Regions from separate parts of the Dysgonomonas sp. Marseille-Q5470 genome, predicted to be linked through region 4. Evidence: riboswitches for the same ligand, from Rfam matches in the RefSeq annotation. Region 4 holds a riboswitch; each other region holds the start of a gene.
The links. A riboswitch is a leader RNA that binds a small molecule or an ion and turns the genes downstream of it on or off. The one in region 4 is predicted to bind cobalamin.

Region 1 (3,212 bases), on a different contig from region 4:
GTCCCGCGCCAGCTACTAAGGCTGTAATAGTTTGAGGAAAACGAGATTTCCAGATAATATTCTCCCAGATTATAGACTCTTCCTTTATTCCGAATAGAATATTCCAAACTGAACCTACCGGTATGGAAATTGTGCCCAATACCAGATTCAGAATGAAGAAAACGAGTATAGAGGTAGAAATCAGTGCAAAAACTATCAGGGGACGTTTCATTTATTTAAGTAATTCGTAATAACCAGGAACATATTCGGGTAACAATGACGGATGAAATATTTTTATCAAATCGGCTAAAACTACTTCGGGCTCTACAGGAGTATTTTCATAGAAAGGTTTCTCTCGCAGATTACAATATATAAGCTTTTTATCCTTAAAAGCTTTAAAATCTGCATATCGAGTATCACTTTGTTTCAAAGCATCGTAAGTGAATGTTCCATCGTGGCTATTCACCATCCGCCAATAGTCAGTATTTGCCCCCTGCGAATAAACAGTTTCGAAATCAACATAAAAACCTCCGGATTCGTTATCATTTTTCATAAAATAATTGGCTCCTGCATCTCTGAATAGTTGTGCCAGATAGCTGTTTCCTCCAACTACATACCAGTTCCCCGAATGTAATTCACCGCTCAACACTGTGGGACGTTCTGAAACAGAAGCAGACAATACTTTTAATTTATTATACTTGTTTTCTATATCATCAAACTGTTTATTGGCTTGTTCTTCTATTCCTAATAGCATAGCAATGAACTTAATCCATTCAGCCTGTCCCAAAGGAGAACTTTCTTTATATCCTAAAAAACTAATTAATGGTATATCCAGGTTTCGAATCGCATCGTATCCCCCTTTTTTGAATGGTGAAACAAGTATAATATCCGGATTTAGGGCGAGAATTGCCTCATTGTCAAATTCACCTTCTATACCAATTTTACTGGTCTTGCCTTCTTTGAGTTGTCTATTTATCTGTTCATTAAAAAGAAAGCGAGTGCTGGTTATCCCCACAACCTTATCCAATGCTTTGAGCTTAATAAAGTTCGATAGTTGCAGTGTGGTCATACAAATTACACTGCGGACAGGTATTTCTATAATCTGATAATCAGCAGGTATGCCTTCTTTGTTACTCCCTCTATTGACCAGAGCGTATTTGTAATGCATATCGCTCTCCCCGGATGGATCGGTTATATCAACTAATTTATAGTTTGCGAAGCTAATCACTTTGAAACCTTTGGCATATTTAATATTCATAGAATCTGCAGTGTTTCGATCTCCGATAGTTTTTGCATTCTTATTTTGATTACAGCCCGAAAATGCAATAACCAGAGTAAATAAGGTAAAAAGTAGTTTTTTCATCCAGATTATTCTTTTGTAATTATTAATAGTGAGAAATAAGGAAACTTGCGATCTATTATTTTATGTATATCCTGCGTATAGAATTCTTTTTCTTTAATTCCTACATTCTCAAAATAATGTATTTCCACTTTATCTATTGAAGACATAGCCTGCTTTATAGCCTGTTCCGATTGAGAAGGTTTCATTATCACGATAGAGTTTCCTGTTGCTATTCTTTTCGTTAAATCATTCGATGATATTATCCCGGGAATGATATGCAATTCTTCTTCTTGTTTGGCTATATGGATATTGGCAAGAGCTGCACAGGCAACAAACGCTGGAATGCCGGCAATACGTTCTGTAGGAATATTTTTTGATATAAGATTATCTGATATATAATGAGTTGAAGAGTAAAATCCTGCATCTCCTTCTGCTACTACAACTATTTTTAATCTTTTCTCATAATGCTTTTCTATAAGTCCAGCAACTTCCTTATAACAGAGTATAGCCTGTGATCGGTCTTTACTCATCGGTACATCAAAAAGAGAAATAACAGAATCATTAATATTCAGTTCCAATAAAATATCACGGCTACGAGATAACATATTTCCGACTGGTGAAACAGTCGAGGGGCAGAGAATAATATCTGCTTGTTGCAAAGCGTTTAAGGCTTTTAGGCTTATAAGTTCGGCATCACCTGGCCCAAGAGATACAAATGTAACGAAATCAGACATATTTATTTAAAATTATTATAGTTACAATCTGCTTAATTCAACAAAAAGTAAGCAACTGAATACCTGTAGTAGTTACAATAAATATGTTTAGAGATACGGATTTTGTATGTTCGTATATTCCGCAGCATACCAATACTGCCTTCAAAAATATGTAATGCCTCATATCTTATTTTATTATTGTAAAAAACTAATAAAATAAAACAACGAGTTTCCTGAAAATTAATAAAATAGCAATGAATACAAGATGTATTGCACAACCACTCCTATCCCTGGAAGCTTGGTGTTTATTTGTCAGATCTGGCAGGTCTTCTGGCTATCCTCCGGTTAAAAGCCTTCCCATTTCTTTCGAAACAGTGGCATGGGATTTTCAACCGATTTTATGAGAAATTACAGCTGCAGGTACAGCCCCGGATTCACACCGGGTTCCCTTTTATTACAACTTCACTATTTTGAAATTGTAATACCGAAATCTGAGTGCAAAGGTATTAATATTTTTTATTTTGAAGCCCAAATTTCAACTTCAATTTTAAGCTCTGGTAAACCCAATGCCTTCACATAAGCAATAGTCATAGATGGGTATATTGTACCAAATAGATTTTCCCATCTTGCGTCCAAAAAATCCCAATCAATATCTTCTGTAGCCCAGATATTGACTTTTATAACATCGTCGGAAGTTAAATCCTGACTTTCCAGAATTTGTTCAATATTCCTAAATGTATTGTATAACTGTTCATTCATACTATCTGGAATAACTCCATAATTATCAGTTCCAATCTGTCCGGAGAAAGTGTATAGAGTTGAATTTTTACGAATTATAGTCACATGTGAATATTTTCCAACAGGCTTTGATATATTCTCGGGATTTAATCTGACGATTCTTTTGATTTTATCACTATTCATTTCAATTTTTCTTTAAATAAGCAATCCAAATACCAAAGCGGTATTTCTTTTGTAATGCAAAAGTATAGGTAGTGTATTATTTGAAATTGGATAAAACCGACAACTCTCAGAAAAAGAAATACAATAGTTCTCGTAAATTGAATTGTAGAAATAATACATCGCTAGCAAATGCTAGATAAGCCATTGAGGAAAGTTAGCTAAATACTCTTTTGAATTTAGTATGAAATTTCTAGGATTAGTTCCTGTAAATTCTTTAA
Region 2 (3,212 bases), on a different contig from region 4:
GTTAACAATGTATGAAGACGGAGATTCAGATCCACTCCGGTCATATCGACCTTTCCATAATTACGCATCTTAAAAATGTTCATTGTAGGAAAAGGCACAATTTTATCATCTACTTTATTTTTGTAACCATCTAAAGATATACTCATAAAGTCAATAGTCTCAGATATTTTTTTTGTCCAAGTCAATCCCACATTGTATTGTGTTGCATATTCCGGTTTCAGATTTATATTGCCCATACGTGTGTAATACATATCATCAAAAGTTGGCACTCTAAACATCTTTTTATAAGACCCACGAAGTCTTAAATTAGCTTCTTCGAAAGGTAAGTATGATACACTTATAGATGGTGTTACCTTTTTCTTATCTTTAGGGGAGTCTCCCGTCTGAACGCTTTCGTCAACATATGTAGCTAAAAGGCTTCCAGTTACGGTTAGATATTTATTAGTAAATTGTGCAGCCAAAGCTGTGAGTGATGAAATTCTCTTCGGCTTGTCCACATCTTCAAAATTACTATTCAACTTATTCTGAAATATATCTTCAAATAAACTTATGGATAGATATTTTAGAGGCTTGTACATCATACCTACCGATGCATAATATTCATACTGAGTGATGCGGTCTTCTTGTTTATTTTCTGCTGTATTATTGGTTATTGACAAATATTTATAATGGTTGCGACTGAATTTTAATTGCCCTTTTATACTTATTTTATCATTAAGTCTATTTTTGTAATATAGTTGGGAGAACAAATCCTTGTTCCATACTCTTTCGTCATTATCGTCTCTGTAGAAAATTACAGAACCCGGCAAACCTCTTTCCGAATCATAATAATTTACTTTAAATTTCAGCTCGCCGGCTTTGCCTATATTCCCATAGAGGTTTAATTCTGTACGCCAGATATCAACATCAGAATTCCTACGCTTACGCTCTTCAGTTTGATCCGCATTTTTAAATGTGAATTTATATCTTCCATCTGCTCTTTCCCATCCTGTATTTAACGAAAGAGAGAATTTCTTATTCAGTCGGTGTGCATAATAGACAGTAGGATTGAAAAGCCCATAAGAACCAGCTTTAACTTGTATATTTCCATTATATGATTTATTCTTAAAGGCAGGATTTGATGTTATTACCTCTAATAAGCCGGCTGATGCATATGATCGTGCTGCCTGAAATATATCATCAGACTGACCAATAGAGAGAGTTATCATAGAAACATTATCCAATGAAAAACGGCTGATATCGATCTGTCCGGATTGGACATTACTCATCGTAACACCGTCATAACTAACTGCAGTATGTTGCGCCCCCATCCCCCTTATAGAAACAGTTTTCATACCGCCAATACCGCCATAATCTTTTACTGTAACTCCCGAAAAACGGCGGACAGCATCTGAGACGGACAGTATTCCTATTCGTTCAATCTCTGTATTATCAATAACTTGAAGTGGAGTTGTAGATCGTGAGACAGAAGGTTTGATCTGTGCAGAAATTTCTATCTCTGACAGTTTCTTTGCATTGAGACTATCATTAATCTGAGCCTGTATGTGCATACAGCCTACTACAAATAAAAATATAAGGGAGAATAAAAAAGTCCTCATCTTCACAAATTATTCAATAAAATGCTTTCGATAAGAACAAAGAAAAGACTATATAATCTTGACACTGTTTCTTAAGCTCTATTCCTCGAAAGCTGTCCGAACTATTACTTTGCAGGTCTTCTGACTTACTCCAACTTGTACAGCCTTCCCATTTTGAATAACAGTGGCTATGTTGCACAAGCTTTACAGAGCTTACAGCAGCGGGTCTGTTCAGGATTTTCACCTGATTCCCTTTCAATTCGTTAACAAACGAAACAAAGTGCTGCAAAGGTAAGGATAAATTATATTGAAAGACAAAATATAAATGTTAATTCCACCAGCATGCTTCATGCGAAAGATATTATCCTGTGTTTTATGACTCTATGCATTAAAGTTCTCCAACCTTAAGCAGCCATGATTTAAATTAATATTTGTAAATCGACATCTAATGTTGTGTTTATCTTAAAAGAAAAACGCTTACCTTTGTTTCATATTCATATATAAATGAAATGAGGAATACAACCAGAGATAAAGTATTGCAGGAAATAAAAGTTGATCAACCGGCTCAATTGCTAGATTTCCTTGTCCAGAAAGAAGTGCGTAAAAGTCGCAACGCAGTTAAATCGCTTCTTGCACATAAACAAATCAAAGTAAACGGAAAGCTTATCACTCAATTCGATTTCGAACTGAAGGCAAAAGATAAGGTCTCTGTTATGAAATACGATCAGTCTCGAAAAGAAAAAAGATTGAAGGGATTAAAGATTGTATTTGAAGACGACGACTTACTTGTCATCGAAAAAGAAGCAGGATTTTTATCTGTAGCTACAGATAAGGAAAAGTCACGCACTGTATATAATTCTCTGAATGAATACGTAAAGAAAAAAGATAAAAAAGCACGTGTTTATGTTCTGCATCGCCTCGACAGAGAAATTTCGGGACTAATGATCTTTGCGAAAGATATGGAGCTACAGGATATTTTCCAGAAAAACTGGGACAACCTTGTACCTAAGTATTCATACATGGCAATTGTAGAAGGACGCCCGAACCCTAAAAATGGAACTGTAACATCGTGGCTTACCGAGAACAAGAACTTTGTAATGATGTCATCCCTTATCGACAACGGAGGACTGAAATCTGTTACTCATTACAAGACACAAAAATCCAAAGGCGGCTATTCACTATTGGATTTTGACCTTGAAACACGACGCAAGAATCAAGTAAGAGTACACATGCAACAGATCGGACATCCGATTGTTGGCGATAAGAAATATGGTGCTTCAAATAATCCGATCAAAAGAATTGCCCTTCATGCCGGGGGACTAATTTTGAAACATCCAAGAACAGGGGAATTGCTTGAATTTAAAGCCGGCATCCCTAAAGCAATGCAAATACTAATATCCGAAACGCAAAAAGAAAGAAAGGATAAGCCCGAAAAAGAGGAATCAATTTAATACATTTTAGGTATGAATGAAGATATTAAGCAGATAGGTCAGCGTCTGAAAGGTCTCCGTGAGGCTTTGGATATGACGACCGAAGAGTTCGCTTCATCATGTGGTATCGATCCTGTGGTATACCTCGAATATGAAGAAGGGAGAAAAGATTTGACTATCAGTACACTGAAAAACATTGCGTCGA
Region 3 (3,212 bases), on a different contig from region 4:
ATATACGGAAAGCGATCTTTCCACATATTACCCACATCGGATGAATTGTCATTTCTAACATTATACGTTCCGACATTAAATTTTTGTGCATTTAGAGTAAGGGCAGTCATGAATAATACTGCACTAATAAAAATTTGTTTCATTATTAAATTAATTTGAGAATTAAAGGTAATAAGTAAATATAATTTCTTGATGATATATTCTCAGATTATAACTTTCTATAACGGTTTATGCAATAGAACTGATAAAAAAACTTATATATCGATACATATGATAAACTATGTTATTATGAGTTGTAACCAATCATCAGAGTTGGTGCACTTGATACAAACTACACTTTTATCACTTAAATAAATGTAACAAATTCTCCATCTCAGCCCAATATATATGAGTATATCCTGCAATTACATTTTTGTAGCGTAATAGCTTTGTATCTACGGGAACCTCCTTTGCATTATACTGCTGTGTTATACTTTCCATGTTATTTTCAATATGTGAATAATGAAATTCGTGTCCTCTAATAGTTATACTATTATATTCAAATTGACGGTATCCTAATTTAAGCTTCATGTTTTCCATTGAAGCCTTTTGCTTGAAAATATCTACCATTGGATATTCTATACCATCTTTATCTGCGATAGATGAAGACAGATACATCATTCCACCACATTCTGCAAGAATATTACCTCCATTTTCCGCATAATCCTTAATAGCCTTATGTAGCAGTTTATTTTCGCTTAGCTGTTTTGCATATAATTCAGGATATCCTCCCGGGAAATAAACAAAATCTGACTTTGGCAAATATTTGTCTGTTAAAGGACTAAAGAAGGTCACCTCTCCTATTTTTCTTAAATATTCTATATTTTCATGATACATAAAATTGAAAACTTCGTCGGCTGCAACTGCTATTTTCAGACTCCGAGAAGCATGTTCGTTAATTCGCTGCGGTTCTGAATTTCCTAACTCAACTTGCGTATATGATAACAATTTATCAATATCAATATGTTTTTCTACAATTGATGCGGCAATATTAGCAAAGTCATCTAAAAGAAAATCTTGATCGATACTTAATCCTAAATGACGTGAAGGCACACTGAGATTTTCATTTTTAGGCAGATAACCTAGTGGAACTATACCAACATCGTGGCAAGCATCCGAGAGAAATTTATAATGGCTTTCGGATCCTACATAGTTAAAAATTACTCCTATAACATTTATCTTTTCATAAAACTTTTTGAATCCATACAATAATGGAGCTGCTGAATATGCCATAGATTTGGCATTTATAACCATAACAACAGGGATATCCAATAATCCTGCAATTTCGGCACTACTTCCTTTCATTTTGTTATATCCGTCAAATAGCCCCATCACTCCTTCAGTAATGCAAGCATCACTTCCTGATGCGTATTTTGAGTACAGATATCTGACGTGATTCTCTGATGATAAGAATAAATCCAGATTGACAGATTTATTGCCAGAAGCCATATCGTGATATTTCGTATCTATATAATCAGGTCCGCACTTAAATGGTTGTACCTTAAGACCTCTATTCTTTAATGCTCTTAATAAGCCTAAAGTAACTGTTGTTTTTCCTGAACCTGAGCTTGGCGCAGCTATGAGAAAACTGGAAATCACTTTCATGAGTAATCTGGTTTTATTTTCAGCAAAAGTATAAAAAGCCATCAATGAAATGAATTTTACCAAGAAAATATATTTTTTAAGAATTCTTTTTAATCCTATTTTTTTTCAATTACCTTTGAAGCCGCTTAGGTGATGTATTCAGACATTCGTCTGTTGCATAAAAGGGAATTCGGTCAGAATCCGAAACAGTGCCCGCTACTGTGAATTCCATAAAATTTTGAGTATCACCACTGCCACTGTCACAATGATGGGAAGGCCTCTCAAAATGGAACAAGTCAGGAAACCTGCCTAGCATAAATTAATAGATATTCCCGGGGTCAGGAATATAATTAACTAACATTATACTTCTTTTTTAATGAAACTAAGAATTATGCTAACAGCATTGCTATGCTGTATTGCAAGTATTTCGTTCGCTCAGTTGAGCTTGCGCGGAAGAGTCGTTGATGAAAATGAAAAGCCGATCGCTGGTGCCAGCGTATGGATTGAGTACACAACCATTGGAACATCCACAGATTTGAAGGGAGAGTTTAGTCTTGAAAAAATCCCGGAAGGTAATAATCTTCTAAGAATTAGTGCACTGGATTATAATGGAGCTCGTGAGACAATAAACAGATCTAATGACAACATCCTTATTCGGATGAAACATTCACCTCTTAAACTGAATGAAGTAGTAGTAACAGGTACCGGCACAATCAACAAACTTAAAAACTCACCCGTTGCAATAGATGTTATTTCTCAGAGGGAACTCCAAAACACGAATATTCCTACATTCGAAAACGCTATGATTGCTCTGAATCCTTCCATGTCATTTACTCCTAATGCAATGGGATCGTACATGCAACTAAATGGATTAAGCAATAGATATATACTAGTGTTAGTTGATGGTAAAAAACTTGGTGGCGATGTCGGAGGTAACGTAGACTTGAATCGCATTGATATGGGAAATATCAAGCGGATAGAAGTTCTGAAAGGAGCTGCTTCTTCTTTGTATGGTTCGGATGCAATAGCGGGAGTTATTAATATTATAACCAATAAACCAAAAGACTTAGTAAATTTTTCTACAGAGACACGCTTCTCAGAGTATGGACAATTTACTCAAAATGCTAATCTATATCTGAATGTTGGGGGCTTCTCTTCGTCTACTTCTTTTCAGCGGAATCAGGCTGACGGATGGCAACTAAATAAAAAGGAAATAATAAACGATAAAGAAGTAGATACGGATAAACAAGCTATGTTACGCTTCTATTCCGATGTTTTTAGCCAACGTTTTGGTTATAAGGCGACAAAAGAATTGAGCATGTATGTAGAGGGAAGTCTTTTCGACAAAAAATTTAAACGCCCCGTAAGTGCTTATGGGTTCGATATGAAATACGTCGACTATTCATTTGGTGCCGGTGCAAAGTATTTACTGAAAAATAATGGCTTGATTGCATTAGACTGGAATACTGACCGTTTCGAATACTTTAAAGCTTACCTGAAAGAAACCAAAGACAAAAACGGTGTCACATTTATGCCCGGAGATGAAGAATTTGTGAGAAGGCAGAAGTACAATAATATAAATCTGAAAG
Region 4 (3,212 bases):
TATGAAATATAAGGAGGATTGATAACGACTGTTCCTATAAATGGTATAGATGCAAGCCCCTTATATTCAATCGGGCAATTCCATTGCATATCGTTAAGCATCAAGCCTGCATTCGCCCCTGCGATAGTCTGACGGTATACGCTATGACTGTATCCCATTACGGTTTCTTCTGTACGTCTGTAGATAGATAGTATCAACTCATTAAGAAGTTGGTTTGCTTGCACAAAGCGCACATTTTGAAGACCATCACCCATGCGATTATTATGAACAACAGTAACCCTTTCCAGCCTTCTCCAATAATTATACAGCATTTCTATAAGTTCTATAAACAAGCCTTTATCCTTAAAGAATGGAGCAAACTTATTATTTACTACCAAAAGCTCATCTATTTCACATACAGTCAAAAGCTTCATCACCTCTATCAAAGACAAGGTGAGCTCTTCATCAGTTTTGAAATCTTTAATAAAATAATCGTAAATAATCTGGTTATCTTTCTTTATTCTGAAAATAAAGGATTCAACCACCCGATGAAACGCGTAACTACTTAAAATTTTCTGTCTGTTATCACAATACTTCAAAGAGAAATTGATGATAGCACGACCCCTGTTTAATGTAAATTCTTGCAGCATCTTTGTTATTAATTAGTTAATATATTAGTATCAAAATATTTTTATCCCTAAATCTTTTATCTTCTTTATTTTCTTTACGCTCTTTTTACGAAACAATAATGCGGCAATACATATACCGATTGCTAGACAAAAGAGTAAAGAAGATGTCAATATAAAATTGTAAACCGTGTCATGCAATAAAAATGCTGTTTTTGCACTGGTCGTTCCCTCTTCATATATCCGTATACATCCCAGCATCGTCTTGTAGGCATACAAGCCCGGTATCATGGTTATACAAGCCGGCAATGTAAATACAACCGGAGGAGTATGTATCTTATGAGCACAATAGATACCCAAAAGCCCTATCACAACAGTGCCACTTAACGTAGCTGAGATCAAGCCAAAGTCGAAATACAACAACGTAAAACGAATAGCATGACCAAGCCCTCCCAGCAAACCGGCAACCAACAATCCCTTCTTTGGCGTTTCGAACAATAGTGCAAAACCTATAGCAACAAAAAAACTAAGAAGAGCGTCTTTCAATATATCTATTAGCATAATCAAAAGTTATTTATTCCTATTATTGTCATACTAATAAACATCCCCACAGCGATACATAAGAGAATAAATCCACCGAATGCTCCACGGGCAATACCTGTAGGGATATACCCTTCAAGCAAATCGATTATACTATTTATCAGAGGAACTCCCGGAATAAGGAACAATACAGAAGTAGCAATAGATGTTTGAGGCAAATAACCAAATCCCGACAAGATATTCAATCCTGATATGGTTGTTGCCACAAATGCTGAGCAGATTACAATAACCATCAGGTTAAACTTTCTCTTAATCATCTCCTGACGCACCGCAAGCCCGACAAAAGAGGCTACAAAAGCAAAAGCCCCATCTATTAAATTCCCTCCGGCCAGTAGGCATAACGATCCGCAAGCTATTCCAATAAACAGGCGAACAAGCCAAACGGAATAACGAGAGGTATCCTTCAACCTTTTTATACGCTGGTGCAACTCCTGCAAAGAAATCCGATCTTCGGCAAGTTCCCATGTCAGCAAACTGGTATTGGTGAGTATTCCAAAGTGTACCCCATGATGTATTATCTTTTTATTGGCCGTTACTATGTTTTCCTCATTACCCATATCGGTTACTGATACCGATACAGCAGTAAATGATATCAGCATTTCTACTTTATAGTTTGTCTTCTGTGCTATACGTTGTACATTCCTATTAATTCTTTCACAGTGGGCTCCCGATTCAAGCAACAGGGTACTGACCTCCAATATGATGTCTACAAATTCTTTCAACGACAACTCTTTGTCTGAACGTGTGTTTTCTACATCTGCACATCGATCATCAACATGCGAATAATCAAGAACGTTTGCGCGCATTTCTTTCTAAACTTTTTACGATTAAACATAAATGTAAAAAGCTCTTTTGAACTTCACAATGCTGCAATAAGAACACACCTGGATAATAACATCTCCTCCGACAAGAGGGATGAATGAAATTATTAGACATAACACTTTTATCGCGAAGCATTGTCAATCCGATTTAAGGCAGGTATCCTGGCTTTCACCATTTCTATTTTCCTTCCCATCTCTGCACGAAACAGTGGATTTTTAAATAGAAACTTTCGCGGTGATTACAGTTGCGCGACAGCTCAGGACTTTCACCTGATTCCCTATTCTCCTCAATATCTGAGGCACCTTAGCGGTTGAAGAATAATGATAAAGAACTTTCGGGAGGCAAAGGTATAGGAAAAAATAATAAATAGCACATCTTTTTTATTTTTTCCTATACAAAAAGATATAAAAGAAAACAAAAAGAGAAGAGTCTCAATCAATAAGCATTTTTGCATTAAATGTTTATTTTTATGCTTAAAAACATATAACTTTGTCACAGGTTTTGGTGTCATTTACTATATCCATAGAAAATGATGAAAAGGGAATCAGGTGAAAATCCTGGACAGACCCGCTGCTGTAAGCTCCTCCAAAGACTTTGAACAATACTCTATCCACTGTTCTTACACTGAATGGGAAGGATGCTTAAAGATAAAGTAAGTCAGAAGACCTGCCAAGACCATATAGTTTGAAGCTTTCGATGAATAAAGCTGAAGATTTAGGATGGGATTTTTTCAAATAGAAAAAGCCTTCTCTATTTTATTTTTATTCTGTTACATTTATTTAAATACGTCTGTATTTATTTCTTATTCTATTCCACGTAAGCTCTGAAAATTGAGTACTTAGAAATTTATTTTATAATCAAATGGAAGCATATAAAAACTTTAAAGGCACACGGTGGCAAGAGGAAATCAATGTAAATGATTTTATACTCCAAAACTATAAAGAATACACAGGAGACGAATCTTTTCTACAAAACCCTACTGAAGCAACAATCAAGCTATGGGAAAAGTTAAGCACAATGTTTATTGAAGAAAAAGAGAAAGGCATATATGATGCCGAGACTCGAATACCTTCTCAAATTGATGCTTATGGACCCGGATATATAGACCAAGAGCTGGAAAAAATTGTAGGGGTTCAAACAGACAAACCGCTAAAAAGAGCAATATTCCCTAACGGAGGTCTCCGT

Region 1: it holds a riboswitch for cobalamin, as region 4 does, so the genes downstream of both, QOX35_RS12905 (precorrin-2 C(20)-methyltransferase) here and QOX35_RS00345 (threonine/serine exporter family protein) in region 4, are expected to answer to the same signal.
Region 2: it holds a riboswitch for cobalamin, as region 4 does, so the genes downstream of both, QOX35_RS12305 (TonB-dependent receptor plug domain-containing protein) here and QOX35_RS00345 (threonine/serine exporter family protein) in region 4, are expected to answer to the same signal.
Region 3: it holds a riboswitch for cobalamin, as region 4 does, so the genes downstream of both, QOX35_RS12845 (TonB-dependent receptor) here and QOX35_RS00345 (threonine/serine exporter family protein) in region 4, are expected to answer to the same signal.

Annotation. Positions count from the first base shown of each region.
Region 1 is NZ_CATNVE010000008.1:73,273-76,484, forward strand. Features, by position in the region: gene QOX35_RS12895 (iron chelate uptake ABC transporter family permease subunit) at 1-211, opposite strand, end outside; gene QOX35_RS12900 (ABC transporter substrate-binding protein) at 212-1,342, opposite strand; gene QOX35_RS12905 (precorrin-2 C(20)-methyltransferase) at 1,348-2,055, opposite strand; cobalamin riboswitch at 2,338-2,539, opposite strand; gene QOX35_RS12910 (RidA family protein) at 2,551-2,955, opposite strand; gene QOX35_RS12915 (DUF6597 domain-containing transcriptional factor) at 3,127-3,212, opposite strand, start outside.
Region 2 is NZ_CATNVE010000007.1:94,078-97,289, forward strand. Features, by position in the region: gene QOX35_RS12305 (TonB-dependent receptor plug domain-containing protein) at 1-1,598, opposite strand, end outside; cobalamin riboswitch at 1,692-1,873, opposite strand; gene QOX35_RS12310 (RluA family pseudouridine synthase) at 2,087-3,028, shown strand; gene QOX35_RS12315 (helix-turn-helix domain-containing protein) at 3,041-3,212, shown strand, end outside.
Region 3 is NZ_CATNVE010000008.1:55,024-58,235, forward strand. Features, by position in the region: gene QOX35_RS12835 (endonuclease/exonuclease/phosphatase family protein) at 1-143, opposite strand, end outside; gene QOX35_RS12840 (cobyrinic acid a,c-diamide synthase CobB) at 343-1,686, opposite strand; cobalamin riboswitch at 1,755-1,950, shown strand; gene QOX35_RS12845 (TonB-dependent receptor) at 2,000-3,212, shown strand, end outside.
Region 4 is NZ_CATNVE010000001.1:71,665-74,876, forward strand. Features, by position in the region: gene QOX35_RS00335 (phosphoenolpyruvate carboxykinase) at 1-629, opposite strand, end outside; gene QOX35_RS00340 (threonine/serine exporter family protein) at 660-1,166, opposite strand; gene QOX35_RS00345 (threonine/serine exporter family protein) at 1,169-2,011, opposite strand; cobalamin riboswitch at 2,162-2,346, opposite strand; cobalamin riboswitch at 2,513-2,715, shown strand; gene pflB (formate C-acetyltransferase) at 2,889-3,212, shown strand, end outside.